2 regions of the Staphylococcus nepalensis genome follow, and region 1 is predicted to be linked to the other one. Evidence: predicted binding sites of a transcription regulator. Region 1 holds the regulator's gene; the other holds the start of a gene.
What was found. Region 1 encodes Rex, which represses fermentation and respiration genes when NADH is low (regulators of the CRP and FNR family bind a similar motif). Its sites were predicted from a motif close to TTGTGAAATATTTCACAA; they were not measured.
Positions count from the first base shown of each region.

Region 2: the regulator Rex is predicted to act here: its motif matches at 2,887-2,904, upstream of qoxA (cytochrome aa3 quinol oxidase subunit II).

Region 1 is NZ_CP017466.1:1,094,169-1,106,122, forward strand. Features, by position in the region: gene tsaD (tRNA (adenosine(37)-N6)-threonylcarbamoyltransferase complex transferase subunit TsaD) at 1-363, shown strand, start outside; gene BJG89_RS05015 (VOC family protein) at 655-1,077, shown strand; partial or broken gene BJG89_RS05025 (MutS-related protein) at 1,350-2,939, opposite strand; gene BJG89_RS05030 (ABC-F family ATP-binding cassette domain-containing protein) at 3,283-5,211, opposite strand; gene BJG89_RS05035 (redox-sensing transcriptional repressor Rex) at 5,363-6,004, shown strand; gene BJG89_RS05040 (YeeE/YedE family protein) at 6,209-7,303, shown strand; gene BJG89_RS05045 (sulfurtransferase TusA family protein) at 7,331-7,555, shown strand; gene BJG89_RS05050 (LacI family DNA-binding transcriptional regulator) at 7,927-8,889, shown strand; gene BJG89_RS05055 (sucrose-6-phosphate hydrolase) at 8,968-10,449, shown strand; gene BJG89_RS05060 (carbohydrate kinase family protein) at 10,450-11,415, shown strand; gene agrA (quorum-sensing response regulator AgrA) at 11,606-11,954, opposite strand, start outside.
Region 2 is NZ_CP017466.1:2,066,477-2,078,430, reverse strand. Features, by position in the region: gene qoxB (cytochrome aa3 quinol oxidase subunit I) at 1-1,598, opposite strand, end outside; gene qoxA (cytochrome aa3 quinol oxidase subunit II) at 1,598-2,719, opposite strand; gene BJG89_RS09855 (immunoglobulin-like domain-containing protein) at 2,987-3,304, opposite strand; gene folD (bifunctional methylenetetrahydrofolate dehydrogenase/methenyltetrahydrofolate cyclohydrolase FolD) at 3,894-4,751, opposite strand; gene purE (5-(carboxyamino)imidazole ribonucleotide mutase) at 4,956-5,438, shown strand; gene purK (5-(carboxyamino)imidazole ribonucleotide synthase) at 5,425-6,558, shown strand; gene purC (phosphoribosylaminoimidazolesuccinocarboxamide synthase) at 6,558-7,259, shown strand; gene purS (phosphoribosylformylglycinamidine synthase subunit PurS) at 7,262-7,522, shown strand; gene purQ (phosphoribosylformylglycinamidine synthase I) at 7,522-8,193, shown strand; gene purL (phosphoribosylformylglycinamidine synthase subunit PurL) at 8,186-10,375, shown strand; gene purF (amidophosphoribosyltransferase) at 10,354-11,841, shown strand; gene purM (phosphoribosylformylglycinamidine cyclo-ligase) at 11,834-11,954, shown strand, end outside.

The sequences.
Region 1 (11,954 bases):
AAATTGCATAATTTACGTCAAAAAAATTGTGAAATCAAACCTGAAGATGTAGCAACTAGTTTTCAAAATAGTGTTGTAGAAGTATTGGTTGGAAAATCAATATCAGCTTGTGAAGCTTATGATGTGAAACAGTTAATTGTAGCAGGAGGCGTTGCAAGTAACAAAGGTTTAAGGGCGCAATTAACTGAAGTATGTGACACGCATGGTATTAACTTGCGTATTCCAAGCCCAAGCCTGTGTACAGATAATGCAGCAATGATTGGCGCAGCAGCGCATTATTTATATCAAGCAGGTTATACAGGAGATATGTCATTAAATGGTTTTAATAATATGGATATAGAACAATTTTCAATAGTTAAATAATTATTTAAAAATATAATAGCTCATGTATTTCTACGTTTGTTTCAGTCAAATAAGAGAAAAGTAACTAGATAAGCAGAAATATGACATCAACTTGATGGTTGGTTTCATTTTCTGCTTTTTTAATATTTAAATTTGATATAAAAATTTGTATTGAAGTAAATTAGATCTTGTTTTTAAGTAAAAAGTAATTTTGTATAGCATACTAAGTTAAAAAGTTTAAATGTGAGAAATGGGGTATAAGTATTTTAGTGTTTTTGTATGGATTCACGCATTAAAAAAGGGGGTTTTGAAATGAAATCAGTTCAGTATTTTAACTTTCAAAATAGTTTAGCTGCATTAGATTTTTACGAAAAAAATTTAGGTGCAACAGATATTCAGAGTGTAGGCGGAGATCATGAAATGTTTGCGGATATGCCTGAAGAATATCAAGTCGATAAAAACTTTACAATGAATGCGTCCTTCAAAATTTTAGGAGAAACATTCTATTGTAGTGATACATGGAAAAATAAAAAAATTGATAATAGTGGTGCGATTGTAACATTTACGTTTGACTATCATAATGAAGTGGAGAAACAACTTGCGATTGACTTTTTTAATAAAGCGATTATAGCAGGATGTGAAGAAACAATACCTTTAGGTAAGACAGAATGGTCTAATCTTTATGGTATGTTCAATGATCCATTTGGCGTAACTTGGATGATTAATGCAGAATAATAAATTTAAATACGTCAAATGGTTATGAAGACGTGCAGTGCTTAGTAAAGAGGTTTCGCTTATTTACTACACTTTACTAAGCTTCTTTTACATAAAAAAGAGACCACATCGGTCTCTCATTACCTATAAAAAATTCAATAATTGTATGGTTTTCAGTTAGGTTTGCTAGGATAAGATACATTGGTTTAGAAGGATATGATTTCTGCATCTCGCCTTTGGTTTTAAGATTAAACAATATTGCGTAAAAACTTAATTTACACCATGAAATCATTTTAAGAGGATGACGCCTGAGCACGTGAATAAACTTGTTCAGGAAAATCCATAATTCTTAATAGTTCAATAGCATTCCTCGTATCTGCTTTGCCAGATTTCACTTTGTAATCGAAAGTAATTTCATTGTCAGAAATGATTTCATTAAAATGATAATTTATATAATTGTGTTTTAATAATGAAGTTAATTCAATATCATGAGTTGCAGCAATCACTCTGTAATGTTTACAGGGGCCTAAGTAATTTAAAACAGATTCAGAAGCTGCAATTCTTTCTGTAGTATTTGTTCCCTTGAAAATTTCATCTATGAAACAATAAACCGTGTTATTTGTTTGTATATCAAATAAACGCTTTATTGATTTAATCTCGGTCATAAAATAACTATCGCCAGATAATATATCGTCTTGATTAACCATAGAAGTATAAACTAAACCTGGTTTAAATTTGAAATGCTTTGCGGTCACGGTATATACTGTTTGAGCTAATATAAGATTTAACGCGATAGATTTCATAAAAGTAGACTTACCGGAAGCGTTTGAACCAGTTAGTAAAATATGACTATTGATCTCTAAATCATTAGGCACTGCGTAATCAAGTAGGGGATGTGTAATTTCCTCAAATTCCAGTGTGCTTGCTTCGTTTTCTTCTGGAAATGTATATTGTGTTAATGTTTCCCTCCATAATGCCACAGCATAATGATTATCAATATTTGCTATATAGTCGTAACATGACATCACTTCGGACTCGTATTTTTTAAAACTATTTTGTATTAAGTGAAAAATGTGGTAATCCAGCATAAACATAGTTTTAAATAAAAAAGCAAATACCATAGCATCTTCAGACGTATTAACTTTTCCTAACAATCCACTCAGTTTACGAGCAGTTTTAAAATGACTGAAATCAACGTCTATCGTAGGGACGCCATCAATTTTTTGTAGCGCATACGCTTTTTTAATAACCATTGATGTATAAAATATTGAATTTAAATCTTGATTGAATGTCTTTTTTAGCACCCCGCTTAAAACCATATTAAAAATGGCACTAAGTATCGTTAGTAATATGCCTAAACCAGGATTGAAAAAAGAAAAAATAATAAAAATCAAAGGGAATACGTGCATAACATAAAACAATTATTTCGTTTAACCGTATATAGTTGATCCGGGAATGTTGGATAAATTGCTTTACCGATTTCTGCTAAATGTATAGAAAGTTGTATCCGAAACGATTCATCATGTTTAAATTTATGTATTAAGCTTTGGTTACTGATTGTAAACATTTTTCTTAAGGTTACATATAATCTCATTTCCCCTATAGCTGTAAAATTAAAGTTCATTTTCTCAAACATAGCGTTAATGTTTAAATCTGAATAAGTTTTATCATCTACTAATGCGTTTTTATCATATTGAAATTGATATGTATCAAACTGATAACTATATATGGTTCGGCCGAACAAAATTCTCTAGAGGCTTTTGCTTTGACCATAAGAGCTGGATATCATGCTTTAATTTTTTATTTGTCACAATATTTGTCATCATAGACACGAGGAAAGCAGCGATGATAAAAGCAATAAAAAACCAAAATAACGGTAACATAGGACCGATCTCTCTTTTTAATGATTACAATAATTATGTCATTAAATGGATTAATAAACAATTAGTTAAATGAAATAAACTTTGCTAGATGTCAATAGGGAACGTGCGTACTTATCAACAGTTAGTGTACAACCTGTGGATAAGTAGTGTGTATGTGTGTGGATATGACTTGTTATCTGAAAATTCAATACAAAATGGTATTGCTTTTTGCTTGTGGATAACTAGGATAACTCTGTGGACAGCTCTCGTTATAAGGTTTATCGCTGTTAATAATTCGAGTGTAAAAAAACATAAAAAATACGGAAAATGATAAAATCATTCCGTATTTTTGAGTAGTTCATAATTATATTAACTTTTCTTGTAATTCTGTCCATTTAGACATCACTTGTTCTAATTTTTGTTCGCTTTCTTCTTTTTCTTTGGCTAAACGACTTGCTTCTTCAGGATTGCTATATATATCTGGTAAGGTTAATTGTTCGTTAATTTCACCAATTTTACTTTCGTAGTTTTCTATATCAGCTTCAACTTGTTCGATTTGCCGTTCGATTTGCCGCTGTTCTCGTTTTTGAAGTTTTTGATCAAAATAATTATTATTTTGCGTGGTGGTTACTTCAGATTGCGTCGGAGTTTCTTGTTCTTTTTTGGCTTGGATAGCTGCATTTTCTTCTTTTTTTTCAATGAAATATTGATAATTACCTAGATACATTGTGCCGCCCTCATGATCTAAATCATAAACTTTATTTGCCAGTTGATTAATAAAATAACGATCATGGGAAACAAATAATATGGTTCCTTCAAAATGATCTAATGCTTGTTCGAGCATTTCTTTCGAATCTATATCAAGGTGGTTAGTTGGCTCATCTAATATAAGGACATTGTTGCGTTCGAGCATGAGTAACGCTAATTGTAACCGGGCTTTTTCACCACCCGAAAGATCGTTGATAATTTTTTTGACATCTTCTTGAACAAATAAGAAACGACCCAACACTGCCCGAATATCTTTTTCATTCATTGAGGGATATTGATCCCATAGATAATCGAGAATCGTCTTGTTTGATTTGAATTCAGCTTGTTTTTGATCATAGTAACCTATTTTTAAATTGGCACCTGTAGTAATTTGCCCAGCTAATTGAGGCTGAATGCCTGCAATTGTCTTGATTAATGTAGATTTACCAATACCATTGGGCCCAATAATGGCTATATGATCTCCTTTAGAAACTTCAATATTAATCCCCTTAGTGATAGCTTGTTCATAGCCAATTTCTAAATTTTTTATATGGAAAACATCGTTACCTGTGTTTCTATCAAAGTTAAATTGGATATTCGCACTTTTGGCATCAATCATTGGTTTATTGATTCTTTCAATTTTTTCGAGCATTTTTCGACGACTTTTTGCCATGCCAGTAGTTGAAGCACGTGCAATATTTTTTTCTACAAAAGTTTCTAAGCGTTTTATTTCAGCTTGTTGACGTTCGTATTCTTGCATGCGTTTTTCATAATATTTATCCCTTTGTTCAATGAATTGTTTGTAATTACCTACATAATGCTGTACATCTCCGAGTGCAACATCATAGATTTGGTTTACAATTTTATCTAAAAAGTATCTGTCATGGCTGATGATTACAATAGCGCCTTTAAAGTAATTCAAATACCCTTCTAACCATTGCGTGGTCTCCATGTCTAAATGGTTCGTAGGCTCGTCTAATAATAATAAATCAGGTTCGCTAAGGAGCATTTGGGCTAGTGAAAGTCTTGTTTTTTGACCTCCGCTAAAATCATTAATAGGGCGGTTGTAATCTGATTCAGTAAAATTCAGACCATGAAGCACTGTTTTGATTTTACTTTCGTATTGATATCCATCTTGTTGTTCAAATTCATTTGATAAATATTCATAGCGGTCAATATGTGTTTTATATTCTTCTGTATCATATTCATTTGCATGTTGCGCTAACCAATCTGTTTCTTTTTTCATTTCATTTTCAAGTTGTTTCATACTCTCAAATGGTTTAGACATTTCTTCAATAACAGTTTGATTTGTATTTAATGTCATTTGCTGTGTTAAATAGCCGAGTTTTAAATTTTTACTCTTTGAAACATGGCCACTATCATAATCTTCGACGCCAGCAATAATTTTCATTAAAGTAGATTTACCAGCACCATTGCGACCGACTATACCAATACGTTCGCCTGTTTTAACTTCAAAATCTACGTCATTAAAAATATCTTCTCCGTCGAATGATTTTGTTATATCATTTAGTTGTAATAATATCATCCGATTTTGCACCTCTCTATCCATTATCATTCTACCGTATTCTAAGCATTGTTAAAACTATCAGTGTTTATTTTTAGCATGTATTAATGTATAATGTTGTAGTAATTATAAGATTAATTAGTAATAGATCATAGTATAGGAGGACAAGATCTTGGCTAACCAAAGCGAAAAGATTCCTCGTGCCACATTGAAGCGTTTACCGTTATATTATAGATTTGTCAATACATTAAAATCTAAAGGTATAGACAGAGTTAATTCTAAAACAATTAGTGAAGGATTAAATATTGATTCTGCAACAATACGTCGTGATTTTTCTTATTTTGGTGAATTAGGCAAAAAAGGATATGGCTATAATATTGACAGTTTATTACATTTTTTCAAAAATGAAATTAGTGAAAATGATGAAATTAAAATCGCCATCGTGGGTGTAGGAAACCTAGGTAAAGCATTATTAACATATAACTTTTCTATTCATGATGAAATGACCATAACGGAAGCTTTTGATATACGAGATGAAGTGATCGGTACTGAAATTGGGCAAGTTACTGTGAGTCCATTTTCGAAGGCTACTGATATATTAAAACAAGAACAAATAGATGTTGTGATTTTAACAACGCCTGAAGATGCTGCACAACAAGTTGTAGATACTTTGGTTGATGCTGGCATTAAAGGCGTGCTCAACTTTACACCAACACGTGTGTATACACCAGTAGATGTTCAAGTCCACCATATTGATTTGGGAATTGAGCTACAATCTTTATTATTCTTTATGAAAAACTACAGTAATAAATAAGATTTTAAAGCACTGAGCTTTTTATAGATGTAAGTCACCAATCATGACGATACATTTATAAAAAGCTTTTTTATTTTCCAAATAGTTTCATATTTAATTAGTGAATTTATACTTTTTTTAAATTATTAATCATTAAAGGTTGAAATTTCCATATAAATCTAATATGATAATTCATATTGATTTTATCGGAAAAGAGGTAATGTTATGACGTGGTTAATAATCAGTGGATTGGTCGTGGGTGCGCTTCTAGGATTTGTCATGCAACGTACACGATTTTGTCTTGCTGGCGGTTTTAGAGATATGTATATTCAAAAAAGTAACAAAATGTTCTACGCATTATTAATAGCGATATCTGTACAAAGTATTGGCTTATTAATATTGACTTCCACTGGATTAGTACAAATTCCAGAATCAACATATCCAATAATTGGAACGGTAATAGGTTCATTTATTTTTGGGATTGGTATCATATTAGCTGGTGGTTGCGCCACTGGGACATGGTATAGAGCTGGAGAAGGATTGATTGGAAGTTGGTTAGCACTTATCGCATATGCATTTACTTCTGCTGCTACTAAATTTGGTTTATTGTTACCTTTAATGGACGGGGTTAATAAACCAACTAATGTAAATACTAGTATGTCACAAACAACTGGTATTCCAACTTGGGTTTGGGTTTTGTTATTAACGATTATAACTATCACATTTGTTGTGAAAACATTGCGTAAACCAAAACCAAAAGTTGCAGTTCCGAAATTAAAGCAAAAATTTACAGGCGTTCGTCATTATTTATTTGAGAAAAAATATCATCCATTTGTAGCAGCTATAGCAGTTGGTCTCATTGCACTTTTAGCATGGCCTGTCAGTGAATCTACAGGAAGAATGTATGGTTTAGGAATCACAACGCCATCTGCAAACTTAGTTCAATTTTTCGTAACTGGAGACCTTAAGCTTTTAGATTGGGGTGTTTTCCTTGTCTTAGGAATTTTTGCTGGTTCTTATATTGCAGCCAAAGGATCCAAAGAATTTAAGTGGAGATTACCAGATAAGAAAACAATTCGTAACAGCATTATTGGCGGTGTTTGCATGGGCTTTGGTGCATCAGTAGCTGGCGGTTGTTCAATAGGAAACGGATTAGTAGAAACAGCTACAATGTCGTGGAAAGGTTGGATAGCACTTGCTTCCATGATATTAGGTGCATGGTTCATGAGCTACTTTATATTTATCAAACCAATGAAAAAAGCACAAAAAGTAGAAAAATCTGCGAAGCATACAGTTTCAACGCAAACTCAAACGACTTAAGATTTTAACTTAAAGGAGGAATTAATTATGGTACATGAATTAGGAACAGTAGGAATGGTATGTCCCTTCCCTTTAATTGAAGCACAAAAGAAAATGAGTACATTGGAAAATGGTGAGGAGTTAAAAATTGACTTTGATTGCACGCAAGCAACAGAAGCGATTCCAAACTGGGCAGCTGAAGAAGGTTATCCAGTGACTAATTACGAACAGCTAGATGATGCTTCATGGACAATTACAGTTCAAAAGGCATAATGCTTTTCAATAAATAGTCGGACTGAAATATAGATGTTCATGATTGAAATAAAAATCTGGGTTTATTCCAAGTGAATAAAGCCAATTTTTAAATAATATATAAACACCTTCGTTGGATTCATAATAAAATGAATTTATACGAAGGTGTTTTTCTACGTTAAGTGTTCAATTTTTGAAGACAATTTATGATAATTAAATATAGATAGCACAATGGTTTATTATATTGGCAGGCGTTTATTGAAACAAATATCTTAAGCACAAGCGTTTCTTAGCCAACATAGTTCATTTTATTTTTAAATAGTATTTAAAGCGGTTGCAATATGATAAAATAGATGATGTTTACAATAGCAAATTAATGAGAGTGAAAATTTATGAAAAACATTGAAGACATTGCAAAAATTGCTGGTGTATCTAAAAGTACAGTTTCTAGGTATCTAAATAATGGTTCAGTCAGTAATAAAACAAAACAAAAATTAGATAAAATTATCAGTGAAAATAACTACCAACCCAATCAATTTGCACAAAGTTTAAGAGCAAGAAGGACGAATATGGTAGGTGCGATTATCCCCCGTATGAACTCTTTTGCTGTTGATGAAACTATTCAGGGTGTTAAAACAATTTGTGATAATTTAAATTATAGATTATTACTTAATTACACAAATTTAGATATTGAAAAAGAAATAGACGCGTTAGAAACCTTTAATAGAAGCAAAGTAGATGGCATCATTTTTATGGCTACAGAAATCACTGACCGACATTTAGAAGTGATTAATAAAATAGATGTACCAGTCATCATCGTTGGGCAAGCACATACTGATTTGAATTGTGTTATTCATGACGATTATCGAGCTGGTTATTTAGTAGGAAAATATATTGGAGAAAAGGGTTTTACGTGTGTTCAGTTTTTTGGCGTTACAGAAAGCGATGAGGCAGTTGGCATACAGAGGAAAGAAGGGCTTATAGATGGTTTGAAAGTAAATGGTGTAATGCCTCAAATGACATTAACCTCATTCAATTTTAAAGAAGCAATGCCAGATGTAAAGAAAACACTTAATGCATCGCCAGACTTAGAAGTAGTTATAGGCGCGACAGATTCTATTGCATTAGCAGTGCATAAAGTGATTTCAGAACAATCAAATCAAATGTTTAATCCAATGGTTGTTGGATTTGGTGGCGATCCAGTTACTGAAATTGTCTCCCCATCAATCCAAACTGTGCTATATCACTTTGAAGAAGCTGGTGAAGTAGCTATGAACCAGTTAGAGAAACTGATTCAACACGTTCCAGCAGAGTCTAAAATATTAATTGATGTCAGTCTGTCATTTAAAATATAAACAATCGATGGTATGATAAATTATATTAAGTGGAACCGGTACCAAAATCCGGAAGAATTTTCAATAGGAGGAAAAACAGTGCGTGAATGGACAAGAGATGAACGTTATCAACGTTATGAAGATATGGATCAAGATACAATAAATGAATTAACAGAACGTGTTAATCAATCCAAATATAGACAATTATTTCATATACAACCGAAAACAGGACTATTAAACGATCCTAATGGACTTATTTATTTTAACGGAGACTATTATATTTCTCATCAATGGTTCCCTTTAGGACCTGTTCATGGTTTGAAATATTGGTATACATATACAAGTAAAGATTTAATCAATTTTGCCGATAAAGGTATTTCATTAAAACCAGATACAAAAGATGATAGTCACGGAGTGTATAGTGGCAGTGCGTTTGTTTATCAAGATAACTTATATTATATGTATACTGGCAATCACAGAGATGAAGACTGGAATCGAAAATCAACACAACATATAGCTAAAGTGCATAAAAACGGTGAAGTACATAAATTTCCTAAAGCTGTGATATCGGGACCTCCGTCAGGTTATACACAGCATTTTAGAGACCCAAAAGTGTATGTTAAAGATGGGATTTATTATGCCTTTATTGCTGCTCAAAATGAGGAAGGGTTCGGCCGAATACTCCAATATCAATCCAAAGATATTGTTAATTGGACGTTTCAAGGTGAAATTCAAACAAAACTAGATGCCTTTGGATATATGTGGGAATGTCCAGACTATTTTAATTTAGATGGCTTTGATTTATTATTATTCTGTCCACAAGGTGTTGAACCAGAAGGAGAGAAATTTAGAAATATATATCAATCTGGTTATATCATGGGCCAATACGATATCGAAAATTTAGATATGAATCATGGAGATTTTCATGAATTAGATCATGGTTTTGACTTTTATGCACCACAAACTTTTACAGATGCTTCTGGAAACAGAATACTAATAGGGTGGATGGGTTTGCCAGAAATAAATTATCCTTCTGACTCTGATGATTGGGCACATTGTTTAACAATCCCACGTATTTTGTCCATTGAGCAAGGCAATTTAAAGCAACGTCCAATTAAGGCCCTTCAACAATTGAGATCTAATAAGGAAACAGCGCTAGGTTATGCAAATAAATTTACACGTTTTTTGTATCCATATGAAGGTAAACAATTTGAGTTAATCATTGATATTTTAGAAAATGAAGCTACTGAGATCTATTTTGAAATCAGAGCATCTAAATTACAATCGACACTCATCACTTATAATACGAAAACAAGAAAAATCACATTGGATCGCAGTGAAAGTGGTACATTGCCAGAACCAGTTGATGGAAAAACACGAAGTACCTATTTAGATAAGCCTTTATCTCAATTGCAATTATTTGTTGATACTTCAAGTATTGAACTATTCTGTAATGATGGTGAGCGTGTGATGACTTCAAGAATTTTTACGGATGATGAAGCCATAGGTATAAAAGCTTCTACGGAATCTGGACAAGTATTTCTTAATTTTACAAAATATGATTTAAAGGATGATAAATAAATGAAACGTTTACTTGCAATAGGAGAAGCACTAATAGATTTTATCCCTGACCAGAAGGACTCAAAATTAAAAGACGTTGAAGGGTTTACAAGGCAGGTAGGGGGCGCTCCTTGCAATGTTGCTTGTACGACGACGAAATTGGGCGGACAAGCTGAAATGATAACGCAATTAGGTACCGATGCATTCGGAGATTTAATTGTTGACACAATAGAAGAGATTGGTGTCAAAACTGATTATATTCAGCGTACAAATGAAGCAAACACTGCATTAGCATTTGTAAGTTTAACTAAGGACGGTGAACGAGATTTTTCATTTTATCGCAAACCATCTGCAGATATGTTGTATGATGCTAACAATATAGCACATATCACAGTATCGGAAAATGATATGCTACATTTTTGTTCAGTAGATTTGGTAGACAGCCCAATGAAACAAGCGCATAAAGCATTAATAGATAAGGTTAAATCAGTAAATGGTACTATTATTTTTGATCCTAATGTACGTTTACCATTATGGGACAGTGAAGCAGCTTGTAGAGCAGCCATTCATGAGTTTCTACCATTAACACATATTGTGAAAATTTCTGACGAAGAATTAACATTTGTAACAGGATTTGAAGATGAACAAAAAGCGATCGCATGGCTGTTCCAAGGCACTGTTGAAGCGGTCATTTATACTAAAGGTAGAGATGGTGCTGAAATTCATTTAAAAGATGGCACAGTCATTAGTCATTTAGGATATAAAGTACAAGCAGTAGATACAACAGGTGCTGGCGATGCATTTATAGGTGCATTAATTAATAGATTATCAGTATCTCAAATCAATAACCCTATAGAAGCTTTGAAAACTGAAGGCGAAACAATGCTGCAATTTAGTAATATAGTAGCTGCAAAAGTTACGACCAAATACGGTGCAATCGGTAGTATCCCCACTTTGGATGAGGTAGAACAAGCATTAAAAGGTTAAAAACAAAGGCTTAGAACGAAATGAGTATATATTTAATTCAATAAGCTAAACATTAAGGTTAAAACAATTCATTTTGATATGCTCTCTTTAAAGAAAGCATACTATTTTGTGTCTCAATCTCTACAACTATAAAAAAATAGCTATGAAAAATCAATCGTCATTGATTTTTCATAGCTAAGTTTAGTATGTATTAAATTTTTTTTACATTACGTACGGAAGCGTAACAGTGTTCGTTATTTTTAAAGTAAACAATACGTGATTTAGAATCAATAGATTCAATATTGTGCCTGTTAATAACGAAACTATTATGGCATCTGAAAAAGCGTTCATCTAAATTGTCGATTGCTTTCAAGTTACCATAGAATTCAATTTGTCTATTATCTAAATGGGCAATTAAACGATGAGAATTAGAGGAAGACTCAAAGAACATTACATCATCGTATTGTACATAAACAGAATTGCTTCCACGTTTTAATTCAATTGTTTCTACAGTACTTTCTTTAGAAAGTAATTTCAATCGTGTTTCAGAAGTTTCAAGA
Region 2 (11,954 bases), 970 kb from region 1:
CGTCCCAAACCGTACCAGTTATCACCAGTAGCTTCACGTGGTGATTTGAAGAAGCTATATACGATACTAGCAACTAAGAACATAAAGCCTAATGCCATCATGAGCGCACCGACAGTAGAGATTGCGTTTAACAACCACCAGCCGTCTTCTGGCATATAAGTGTATAAACGACGTGGCATACCATCTAATCCAAGGATGAATTGAGGTAAGAAACAAACGTTAAATCCAATCATAAATAACCAGAAACTCCATTTGTTTAATGTTTCGTTTAACTTAAATCCAGTCATCTTAGGCCACCAGAATATGAGCGCACCTAAACAAGCAAATACAACACCAGCTACTAACGTGTAGTGGAAGTGTGCTACTAAGAAGTACGTATTATGGTACTGATAGTCAGCTGCTGCCATTGCAAGCATGATACCAGTTACACCACCAAGTAAGAAGTTAGGGATGAATGCTAGCGCAAATAACATTGGCGATTCAAACGTAATTCTACCTTGATATAAAGTGAATAACCAGTTAAATAATTTAACACCGGTTGGGATACCAATCAGCATGGTTGTGATTGAGAAGAATGAGTTAATTAATGCACCATTACCCATTGTGAAGAAATGGTGAACCCAAACTAAGAAACTAAGGAATGCGATACCTGCTGTTGCCCATACCATACTTTGGTGACCGAACAGACGTTTACGAGCAAATGTTGGAATAATTTCTGAATAAATACCGAATGCAGGCAGGATAACGATATAAACTTCGGGGTGCCCCCATACCCAGAAGAAGTTAGCCCATAACATTGGCATACCGCCATTTGCGACTGTAAAGAATGCAGTATCGAAGATTCTATCTGTTGTGAACAGTGCTAATGCCACTGTTAGTACTGGGAAAGCCAAGATAACGATTAATGCTGTAATGAAAGTAGTAACCGTAAACATTGGCATTTCCATAAATTTCATTGTAGGTGTTTTACATCTAAGTATTGTTACAAAGAAGTTAATACCAGTCATTAGGGTACCTATACCAGAAATCTGTATTGCGATAAGGTAGTAGTTGACCCCAGGTCCTGGACTGAATTCTCCTGCGAGTGGTGCGTAGTTCGTCCAACCAGCTGCAGGTGAGCCTCCGATTATAAATGATAAGTTGAATAACAACATACCTGAGAAGAATAACCAGAAACTTACGTTATTTAATACAGGGAATGCAACGTCTCTTGCACCAATTTGTAAAGGTACAATAACATTCCATAAACCAAAAATGAAAGGCATTGCCATAAAGATAATCATTATTACGCCATGCGTACTAAAGACTTCATTATAATGGTTTCCTTCTAAAAATGTATTATCTGGAATTGCTAATTGTGTACGCATCATTAAGGCATCAATACCGCCACGCACGAACATTAATACAGCACAGATTAAATACATAGCGCCGATTTTTTTATGGTCAATAGATGTGAACCATTCTCTGTATAGATATTTCCACAATTTAAAGTAAGTAATTACTGCGATCACTGCGATGATAGCGAACGGTGCACCAATTTGTGCCATTGTAATCATCCAGTTACCTTGAACGAGCAATTGATCCCATGGGAAATTCATTAATGTCCACCTCCATGTTCATGGTCTTTTTTCTCAGACTCTGATGCTTGTTCGTCTTTAGCACCTTCTGAGATTTTTTCCATTTCGTCCATATTATGTGATTCTTCATCTTTAAACTCACTATTATATGGTTCATTATTGCCTAGAATCATAGCTTTCATACCATGACGTTCGTAGTTTGCGTTTGTGATTTGTGGCTTACGTGCAGGTTTATTAGGTTTATCTAATACGTCCTCTTTTATTTCTTTTGGTGTATTAAAATTTGGATCTTTCTGTACGTAATTGAAACGATCATAAGCATAGAAAATATACTCAGGATCAGCTGCTGGATCAACAAACGCCATATGCGTACCACTGAAAGTTAAGTTTTTGTTTTCAGTAGTTGGTAAAAGTTGTTTATCAAAAGTATCTTGATCTAATTCCTTTTGACTTTGAGCATCTTTTACCCAATCCTTAAATTCACTTTGGCTAACTGAATTGACATCAAATGTTTGGCGAGCGAATCCTTCACCGTTGAAGTTTGAGTTACGTCCTCTGAACGTTCCTTCTTCGCTAGCAGTTAAAGTCCAATCCATTGTCATTCCAGTCATCGCATATTTTTGACCACCTAACTGTGGAATCCAGAAACTTGTCATCATATCCATTGATTGGAGTTTGAAGACAACAGGTCGATCTTTAGGTATGGTTAAGTGGTTAACAGTTTCAACTTTTTCTTCAGGATAACTGAAGAACCACTTATAACCAGCGCTTGTTGCATAGACAACAAGGGGATCGTCTTGTTTTTCCGGCGTTTCTTCATACATGTAAAGTGATTTTACTGTAGGAATAGCTAAAGCGATAACAATGATTACCGGGATAACAAACCAAATTGTTTCAATTAAAGAATTGTGGTGCATCTTACCAGATTCGTCTGTTTTGTGTAATCTATATTTATATAGAAACAGAGCAAACATGATAAGCACGGCGGCAATAATAACAAGCATGAAGATGATTGAGTAAATAATCAAGAACTTCGAGTCACTTGCTACCGGCCCTTTTGGGTTTAAAACTTCTACATTGGAACAGCCACTAAGTACAATTAGTGAGCCAAAGAGTAGAAGCAAAGACTTAAATTTTGACACTTTTTTGACCTCCTAATACTACAATTGTAGGGCTTACCATCAATTTTAAGATATTACGCAATATTTACAAGTGTTTGTGTAAAAAAAAATATTGTAAAATTAAAAGAAACCCAACAAACTCAACGTCTGACGGGCTTTTAAAGATTTGTTAAAATTATGTGTACATTTTGTGAAAAGTGTCATATTTAAGGCGATAGGATAATTTCACACTATTTGCTTACTGATTAGCACTCAATATTATAATCAGATATGTATGAATAATTTCGTTTATTTTACTTCGATATATCTTACAGATTTATTTGTAGCGCCTTCTGAATCTTCTACTTTGTATTCAACTTTATATTTTCCTTTTTTATCTGTATTAATTTGACCATCTACTATGATTTTATGCGTTAAGTCACCATCTTCTTTATCATACGCACGTACACCATTTAATAGATTGTAGTTATTCCCTTTATCTATTACTATATCGTTCGTTCCTTTTAACTCAGGTATAGAATTTTCTGTAGCTTCTGCGCTAAGGTTAGGTGAAACGAGTGTGGCAGAGACACCTAATGCTGATAATGACTGTAGTAATTTGTTCATAACGTAAACCTCCGTATGAGCGTCATTTAATTTTATCTTAATTACACTATATTTTATTTTAGATGATAAAACATCGTACTATAGTCCTAATATAACGTAGAAGTGTAAATTCAGTTATAATTTTCAGAAAAAATTCAATTAAATGTAATAATTCGCATATAGTGATAGAAATTGGCAAACGTTCATATATGAATCTAATAAGAAGAAAATAATTATTTTGTTTATAAAACTGTGTTGTAATGTTAGTAAGTTTTCAGTAGATAGAAGTGAATTTATTATAAAAAGACATTTCAAGATGCGTTACTGTGAATTTATATAAAGTTGCGCTTGCTATAATTATAAGCCATTTTGTTATATTCATTATCAATTTATTATATGTTAATTGACATTTTTTATTTGTAATACTTCTGTTATCCAAACATATAAGAATTTAAAATGATATGAAAGAAAACGCACTTTAGAGAATTAATGTTTTAAAAGTGTTATTTAGAAGTGACACTTTGTATGTTATCTATTGTCTATATAATAAACGAGCCCAAGCATTATTTATGACCCGGGCCCATTTATTTTTATTCAAATAAAAAGCGTATTATTCGATACCTCTACGCATTTTTTCTGCAATAAGTGTATTATTTAATACCATTGTAATCGTCATAGGGCCAACACCACCTGGAACTGGTGTAATAGCACCTGCTATTTCTTTAACTTCATCGTATGCAATATCACCTTTTAATTTGCCATTTTCATCCGGTGTGTTTCCTACGTCGATAACAACTGCGCCTTCTTTTACATCATCTTTAGTTACAAGCCCTGGACGACCTACAGCACTAACGATAACATCAGCATTTTTTAAATGTTGATGCATGTCTTTAGTTCTTGAATGAAGAATCGTAACTGAAGCATTTTTTTGTAATAATAATTTCGATACTGGCTGACCAACAATGTGGCTACGACCAATGACGACTGCATCTTTTCCTTCTAAATCAATATCAGCATGGTTTAGTAATTCCATAATACCTAGAGGGGTACAAGGAACGAAAGTCTGTTGGTCGATATAAAGTTTACCAATATTTTCAGGGTGGAACCCGTCAACATCCTTAGCTGGATTAATTGATTCTAAAACTTTTTGTTCACTTACTTGTTCTGGTAGTGGTACTTGAACTAAAATACCACTTACACTGTCATCTTCATTTAAGCGTTTAAGTTCGCTTAAAACTTTTTCTTCTGAAGCAGATTCATCTAAATGTACAATTTCTGAAATCATACCGATCTTTTCTGCTGCTTTCTTTTTAGAATTCACATAACTTTGACTTGCGCCATCATTACCTACAAGAATAACTGATAATTTTGGTGTATAACCCTTCGCTTGTAAAGCTTCGACTTGGTCTTTTAGACCTTGTCTGTAATCCTTTGCGATTTGTTTCCCGTCTAAAACTTTTGCGACCATGAAAAAATCCTCCTCCAATGTATGAACTTTACTTAACTTTAACATAAATAACACCACGTTTTTCAACCAAAAGACGTAAATTTAATGTTTTTTTAAATTTAAAGTTCGATTTTTGATTGAAAAAGCGTTTTTTAGTTGTTATGCTATATCTGTAATATACATCTAATAGTCATAACATTTCAAATTTCTGAAAGGGTGTTCATTTTGAAAGTGGTAGTCATAATGGGTAGTTCTTCCGATTGGGAGACTATGAAAGAAAGTTGCCAAATGTTAGAACAACTAGAAATACCGTACGAAAAGAAAGTAGTTTCAGCACATCGTACGCCTCAATTAATGTATGAGTTTTCTAAAGGAGCCAGAGATAATGGTTACGACGTCATTATTGCTGGAGCAGGTGGTGCAGCACATTTACCAGGTATGGTTGCATCAATGACAACATTACCAGTCATAGGCGTGCCAATTGAATCTAAAAGTTTAAAAGGTTTGGATTCTCTCTTGTCTATTGTACAAATGCCAGGCGGTATTCCAGTTGCGACAACAGCTATAGGTAAAGCAGGAGCTAAAAATGCAGGTGTTTTAGCTGCCAGAATGCTCAGTATTGGTAATAAAGATATCCAAAAGAATTTGGAAAATTACGAAAAATCACTGATTGAGAAAGTGAGTGAAATGCAACATGAACTTCAGTAAATTACCATTTGGATCAACGATTGGCATTATCGGTGGAGGACAATTAGGGAAAATGATGGCACAATCAGCACAGAAGATGGGTTATAAAGTCATTGTGCTAGATCCTGATGAAAATTGTCCGTGTCAATATGTAGCACATCAATTTATAAATGCCAACTATGATGACGAACAATCACTTGCGCAATTAGGTGAATTGTCTGACGTGATCACTTATGAATTTGAAAATATCTCGGCTAGTCAATTACAAACGCTAGTCTCTAAATATAATATTCCTCAAGGTTACCAAGCGATTCAATTATTACAAGATAGATTAGTTGAAAAACAAACGTTGCAAAATGCTCAAACGCAAATAGCGCCATTTATAAAGTTATCAGACCCAAATGATTTAACTCGTGCTATAGAAGAAATTGGTTTTCCATTTATCATAAAAACAAGATTTGGTGGTTATGATGGCAAAGGTCAAGCACTTATTACTAATGAATCAGATTTGAATAAAGCAAAAGTATTAGTTGAAAAGCAAGAATGTGTTGCTGAACAATTTTTAGATTTGCAAAAGGAAGTTTCGCTTACAGTAACAATTGGTAATAATAACCAAATTACTTATTTTCCTCTACAAGAGAATGAACATCAAAATCAAATATTATTTAAGACGATTGTTCCTGCACGTGTCGATGTCCAAAAAGAACAAGAGGCGCGAAATGAAGTTGAAAAAATAATTGAACATGTACACTTTATTGGGACATTTACGGTGGAATTTTTCATAGATTCAAACAATCATTTATTTGTAAACGAGATTGCACCACGACCGCATAATTCTGGACATTATTCCATAGAAGCGTGTGATTATTCGCAGTTTGATACACATATATTGGCGGTTACAGGTCAACGCCTACCAGAAAAGATTAATTTATTAAAACCTAGCGTAATGATGAACTTATTAGGTAGAGACTTAGATTTACTAGAAAATGAGTTTGGGGACCATCCTGAATGGCATGTACACATATATGGAAAAATAAACCGTAAGCCTGATAGAAAAATGGGACATCTCACGATGCTAACGAATGATGTAGATCAAACTGAACAGGCTTTGTTAAATCATTTTGAAGGGAGACATAAATAATGTCTTTATTATATGAAGGGAAAGCTAAACGAATCTTTTCAACAGAGCAACCTGGTGTACTTCGTGTCGAATATAAAGATGAAGTGACAGCAGGTAATGGTGCAAAAAAAGATTATATAGAAGGTAAAGGACGCTTGAATAATCAAATTACTTCTAGAATCTTCAATTTTATTAAAGCACGTGGTATAGAGAGTCATTTTATCGAGCAGACATCAGAAACGGAGCAACTTGTAAAATCAGTTGATATTATCCCTTTGGAAGTAGTAGTGAGAAATATCGCTGCAGGTTCTATCACTAAGCGTTTAGGGTTTGAAAAAGGACATGAATTTGAAAGCCCGCTTGTGGAATTCTTCTATAAGAATGACAACTTAAATGATCCTTTAATTACAGAAGATCATATCCAATTATTACATTTAGCAAGTGAAGAAGATATTGAATTATTAAAAAATGCAGCAAAAGCAATAAACGCTGTGTTAGTTCAATTAATGGATGAAATGGAATTGAGATTGGTCGATTTCAAAATAGAATTTGGTCGAAATAAAAGTGGTCAAATTATTTTAGCAGATGAAATTTCACCAGACACATGCCGTATTTGGGATAAATACAGTGATACTAACTTCGATAAAGATGTTTATCGTGAGGATACTGGCTCAATCATAGAAACTTATCAAACTTTTCTTAATAAATTGGAGGAACTTTAAAAATGAAGACAATTGAATTGCATATCACATTACAACCACAGGTTTTAGATACACAAGGACAAGCGTTAAATCGTGCAGTACATGATTTAGGCTACACACAAGTGAATGATATTCGTGTTGGTAAAGTACTATATATGACAGTAGATGAAGCGACAGATGCTGCGGTACATAACGTTGTTACTACTTTAAGTGAAAAACTATTTGCAAATACAGTAATTGAAGAATATAGCTATAAAGTATTGGAAGAAGGAGAGAAAGCATAATGAAATTTGCAGTGCTAAAATTTCCAGGTTCCAATTGTGATAGAGATATGTATAATGCAGCAGTAAAATCAGGAGTCCAAGCGGAGTATGTAGATTATAGGAATATATCGTTAGAGGGGTATGATGGTGTGCTTATTCCTGGAGGCTTTTCATTTGGTGACTACTTACGATCAGGTGCCATGGCAAGTGTTGCTCCTATTACTGAAGAAGTGAAACGTTTTGCAGAAGAAGGTAAACCAGTATTAGGTGTTTGCAATGGTTTCCAAATACTTACTGAAATTGGTTTACTCCCTGGCGCTTTATTGCACAATGATTCACATTTATTTGTAAGCCGAAATGAGTCTTTGAAAGTGGTTAATAACCAAACGCCATATACAAATTTATATAGTGAGAATGAGGTTGTTGTTTATCCAGTAGCACATGGCGAAGGACATTACTACTGCACATCTGAAATGTATGACAAATTAGAAGCGAATAATCAAATTATTTTAAAATATATGGATAATCCAAATGGTTCGTATAATGATATTGCAGGAATTGTAAATGAAAAAGGTAATGTTTGTGGTATGATGCCTCATCCTGAACGTGCAATTGAAACTATATTAGGAACAGACAGTGGCGTAAGATTATTTGAAGCAATGGTGAATAGTTGGAGGGAACAAAATGTCTAAGTTTATCGAACCGAGTGTTGAAGAAATTAAATTAGAAAAATTATACAAAGATATGGGCTTGTCAGAGGCAGAATACGACAAAGTTTGTGAAATTTTAGGACGTGAGCCAAATTTTACTGAAATTGGTATTTTTTCTGTAATGTGGAGTGAACATTGTTCGTATAAACATTCCAAGCCGTTTTTAACTCAATTCCCAACATCAGGGGAACATGTATTAATGGGGCCTGGTGAAGGTGCTGGTGTCGTTGATATCGGGGATAATCAAGCGGTAGTTTTCAAAGTTGAATCTCATAACCATCCATCAGCTGTAGAACCGTATCAAGGTGCTGCCACTGGTGTTGGGGGTATTATCAGAGATATTGTTTCAATCGGCGCTAGACCAATTAATTTGTTAAATAGCTTACGTTTTGGCGAATTAACAGAAAAGCAAAATCGTCGCTTATTACGTGGTGTGGTAGCTGGCATTGGTGGTTATGGTAACTGTATTGGCATACCAACAACAGCTGGTGAAATAGAGTTTGACGACAGATATGATGGTAATCCATTGGTAAATGCTATGTGTGTAGGTATTATTGACCACGATAAAATTCAAAAAGGCACCGCTAAAGGTAACGGAAATTCAGTTATCTATGTTGGATTAAAAACAGGACGTGATGGTATTCACGGGGCAACTTTTGCATCTGAAGAATTAAGTGAAGATAGTGAAAGTAAGCGACCTTCAGTACAAATTGGTGATCCATTTGTTGGTAAAAAATTAATGGAAGCAACTTTAGAAGCGATAACTTTCGAAGAATTGGTAGGTATCCAAGACATGGGAGCAGCCGGTTTGACGTCATCTTCTTCAGAAATGGCAGCAAAAGGTGGTAGCGGTTTACATTTACAACTAGAGAAGGTGCCAACGAGAGAACAAGGTATTTCTCCGTATGAAATGATGTTATCAGAAACACAAGAACGCATGCTTTTAGTAGTAGAAAAAGGTACGGAAGACAAATTCTTAGACCTTTTTGATAAACATGAATTAGATAGCGCTGTAATTGGAGAGGTGACAGATACAGATCGTTTTGTACTTACATATAAAGGCGACGTTTTCGCTGATATACCTGTTCAACCTTTATCTGATGAAGCGCCTGTTTATGTCTTAGAAGGAGTAGCGCCACAATATAATGCTAGTAAGAATGATTACAGTCATATTGATGTAGAAGATGTATTTGAACGTTTATTACAACATCCAACGATTGCTTCAAAGCGATATTTATATGAACAATATGATCAACAAGTCGGTGCTAATACAATTGTGAAACCAGGATTACAATCATCTGTAGTTCGAGTAGAAGGCACTAATAAAGCAATCGCATCTACGATTGACGGTGAAGCGCGTTATGTGTTCAACAACCCTTATGAAGGGGGGAAAATGGTTGTTGCAGAAGCGTATCGCAATTTAATTTCTGTTGGTGCTACGCCTTTAGCTATGACTGATTGCCTAAATTACGGTTCGCCAGAGAAAAAGGAAATTTATCAACAATTAGCTGATTCTACAAAAGGTATGTCAGAAGCTTGTGAAATATTGAGTACGCCAGTAGTGTCTGGAAATGTTTCACTTTATAATGAAACAAAAGAAACGTCAATATTCCCAACACCAGTAGTTGGTATGGTTGGATTAATTGAAGACATTGATTATTTAACTGATTTCTCACCAAAAGCAGGCGACACACTTTATATCGTGGGTGATACAAATGATGATTTTGGTGGCAGTCAAATTGAGAAATTGCTATATAGTAAAGTAAATCATGAATTTGAAGCGATAGATTTATCAGGTGAGGTACGTAAAGGTGAAGCAATTAAAACTGCAATTCGTAACGGTGTAGCTTCTCATGTTCAAACAGTTGGAAAAGGCGGATTATTAATGACGTTTGCTCGTTTAAGTGCGCATTATCAATTAGGGCTAGAAGTAGAACTAGCGCTTACGAATGAACAACTGTTCAGCGAAACGCAAGGGCGTTATATTGTTTCCGTAAAAGAGAACCAATCATTAGATCTTGATTGCGCAATCAAGGTTGGGTCATTTACACAAGATGGAAAATTTGTAGTTTCTAACAAAAATACTAAAGTAACACGTGATGTTAATGAATTGAATGAACTATGGGAAGGAGCTATTCCTAAATGTATGACTACAACGGATTAAACGAAGAGTGTGGTGTTTTTGGCATCTGGAATCACCATGAAGCAGCACAACTGACTTATATGGGGCTACATAGTTTACAACATAGAGGTCAAGAGGGCGCAGGAATGGTGTGTTCAAATGGAGAGACACTTATTGGAGAAAGAGGACTTGGTCTTTTGACTGAGGCTATTTCAGACACACAATTAGAATCATTTAAATCCTATCAACATGCGATTGGCCATGTACGATATGCAACATCAGGTAATAAAGGTATAGAAAATATTCAACCATTTTTATATCATTTTTACGATATGAGCGTTGCAGTTTGTCATAACGGAAACTTAATTAACGCACAAAGTTTAAGAAGATCGCTTGAACATCAAGGTTCTATTTTCCATTCTTCATCAGATACAGAAGTAATTATGCATTTAATTCGTAGAAGTAAAGCGCCTACATTTGAAGCGGCATTACAAGAGAGTTTACGTAAAATCAAAGGTGGTTTTACATTTGCATTGTTAACAAAAGATGCTTTATATGGTGCTGTTGATCCAAATGCTATCAGACCATTAGTAGTAGGCAAGATGAAAACAGGCTCATATATCCTTGCAAGTGAGACATGCGCTATTGATGTTTTAGGTGCAGAGTTTGTGAGAGATATTCATGCTGGTGAATATGTTGTTATCGACGACGAAGGTATTCGCGTGGAATCATATACGAGACATACAAATACAGCAATATCAGCTATGGAATATATTTATTTTGCTAGACCAGATTCTACCATCGCAGGAAAAAATGTTCATGCAATCCGAAAACAATCAGGTAAGCAATTAGCTTTAGAAAGCCCAGTTGAAAATGCAGACATGGTTATTGGCGTCCCCAATTCCTCGCTTTCAGCAGCCTCAGGTTATGCTGAGCAGAGTGGTTTACCTTATGAAATGGGCTTAGTGAAAAATCAATATGTAGCACGCACGTTTATTCAACCGACACAAGAGTTACGCGAACAAGGCGTGAGAGTTAAATTATCAGCTGTAAAAGATATTGTGCAAGGCAAAAATATTGTACTGGTAGATGATTCAATTGTAAGAGGTACTACAAGTAAACGCATCGTTCAGATGCTTAAAGATTCTGGCGCAAATGAAGTGCATGTACGTATAGCTTCTCCTGAGTTTATGTTTCCAAGTTTTTATGGCATAGATGTCTCAACAACAGCTGAACTTATATCAGCGAACAAATCACCAGAAGAAATTAGTAATCACATTGGGTCTGACTCTTTAGCTTATTTAACAGTAGATGGCTTAATCGATTCTATCGGCCTTGAAGTAGACGCGCCATACAAGGGGCTATGTGTGGAAAGCTTTACTGGTGATTACCCTGCTGGTCTTTATGATTATGAAAAGGATTATCTTGAAAATTTAAGCGAACGCCAAAAAGAATATTTAGCAAATCATAAACAATACTTTGATAGAGAGGGTAATTTAAATGTCTAAAGCATACCAACAAGCAGGTGTTGATATTAACGCAGGATATGAAGCAGTTGAACGTATGTCAAGTCACGTTCAAAGAACAATGCGAAAAGAAGTATTAGGTGGATTAGGCGGTT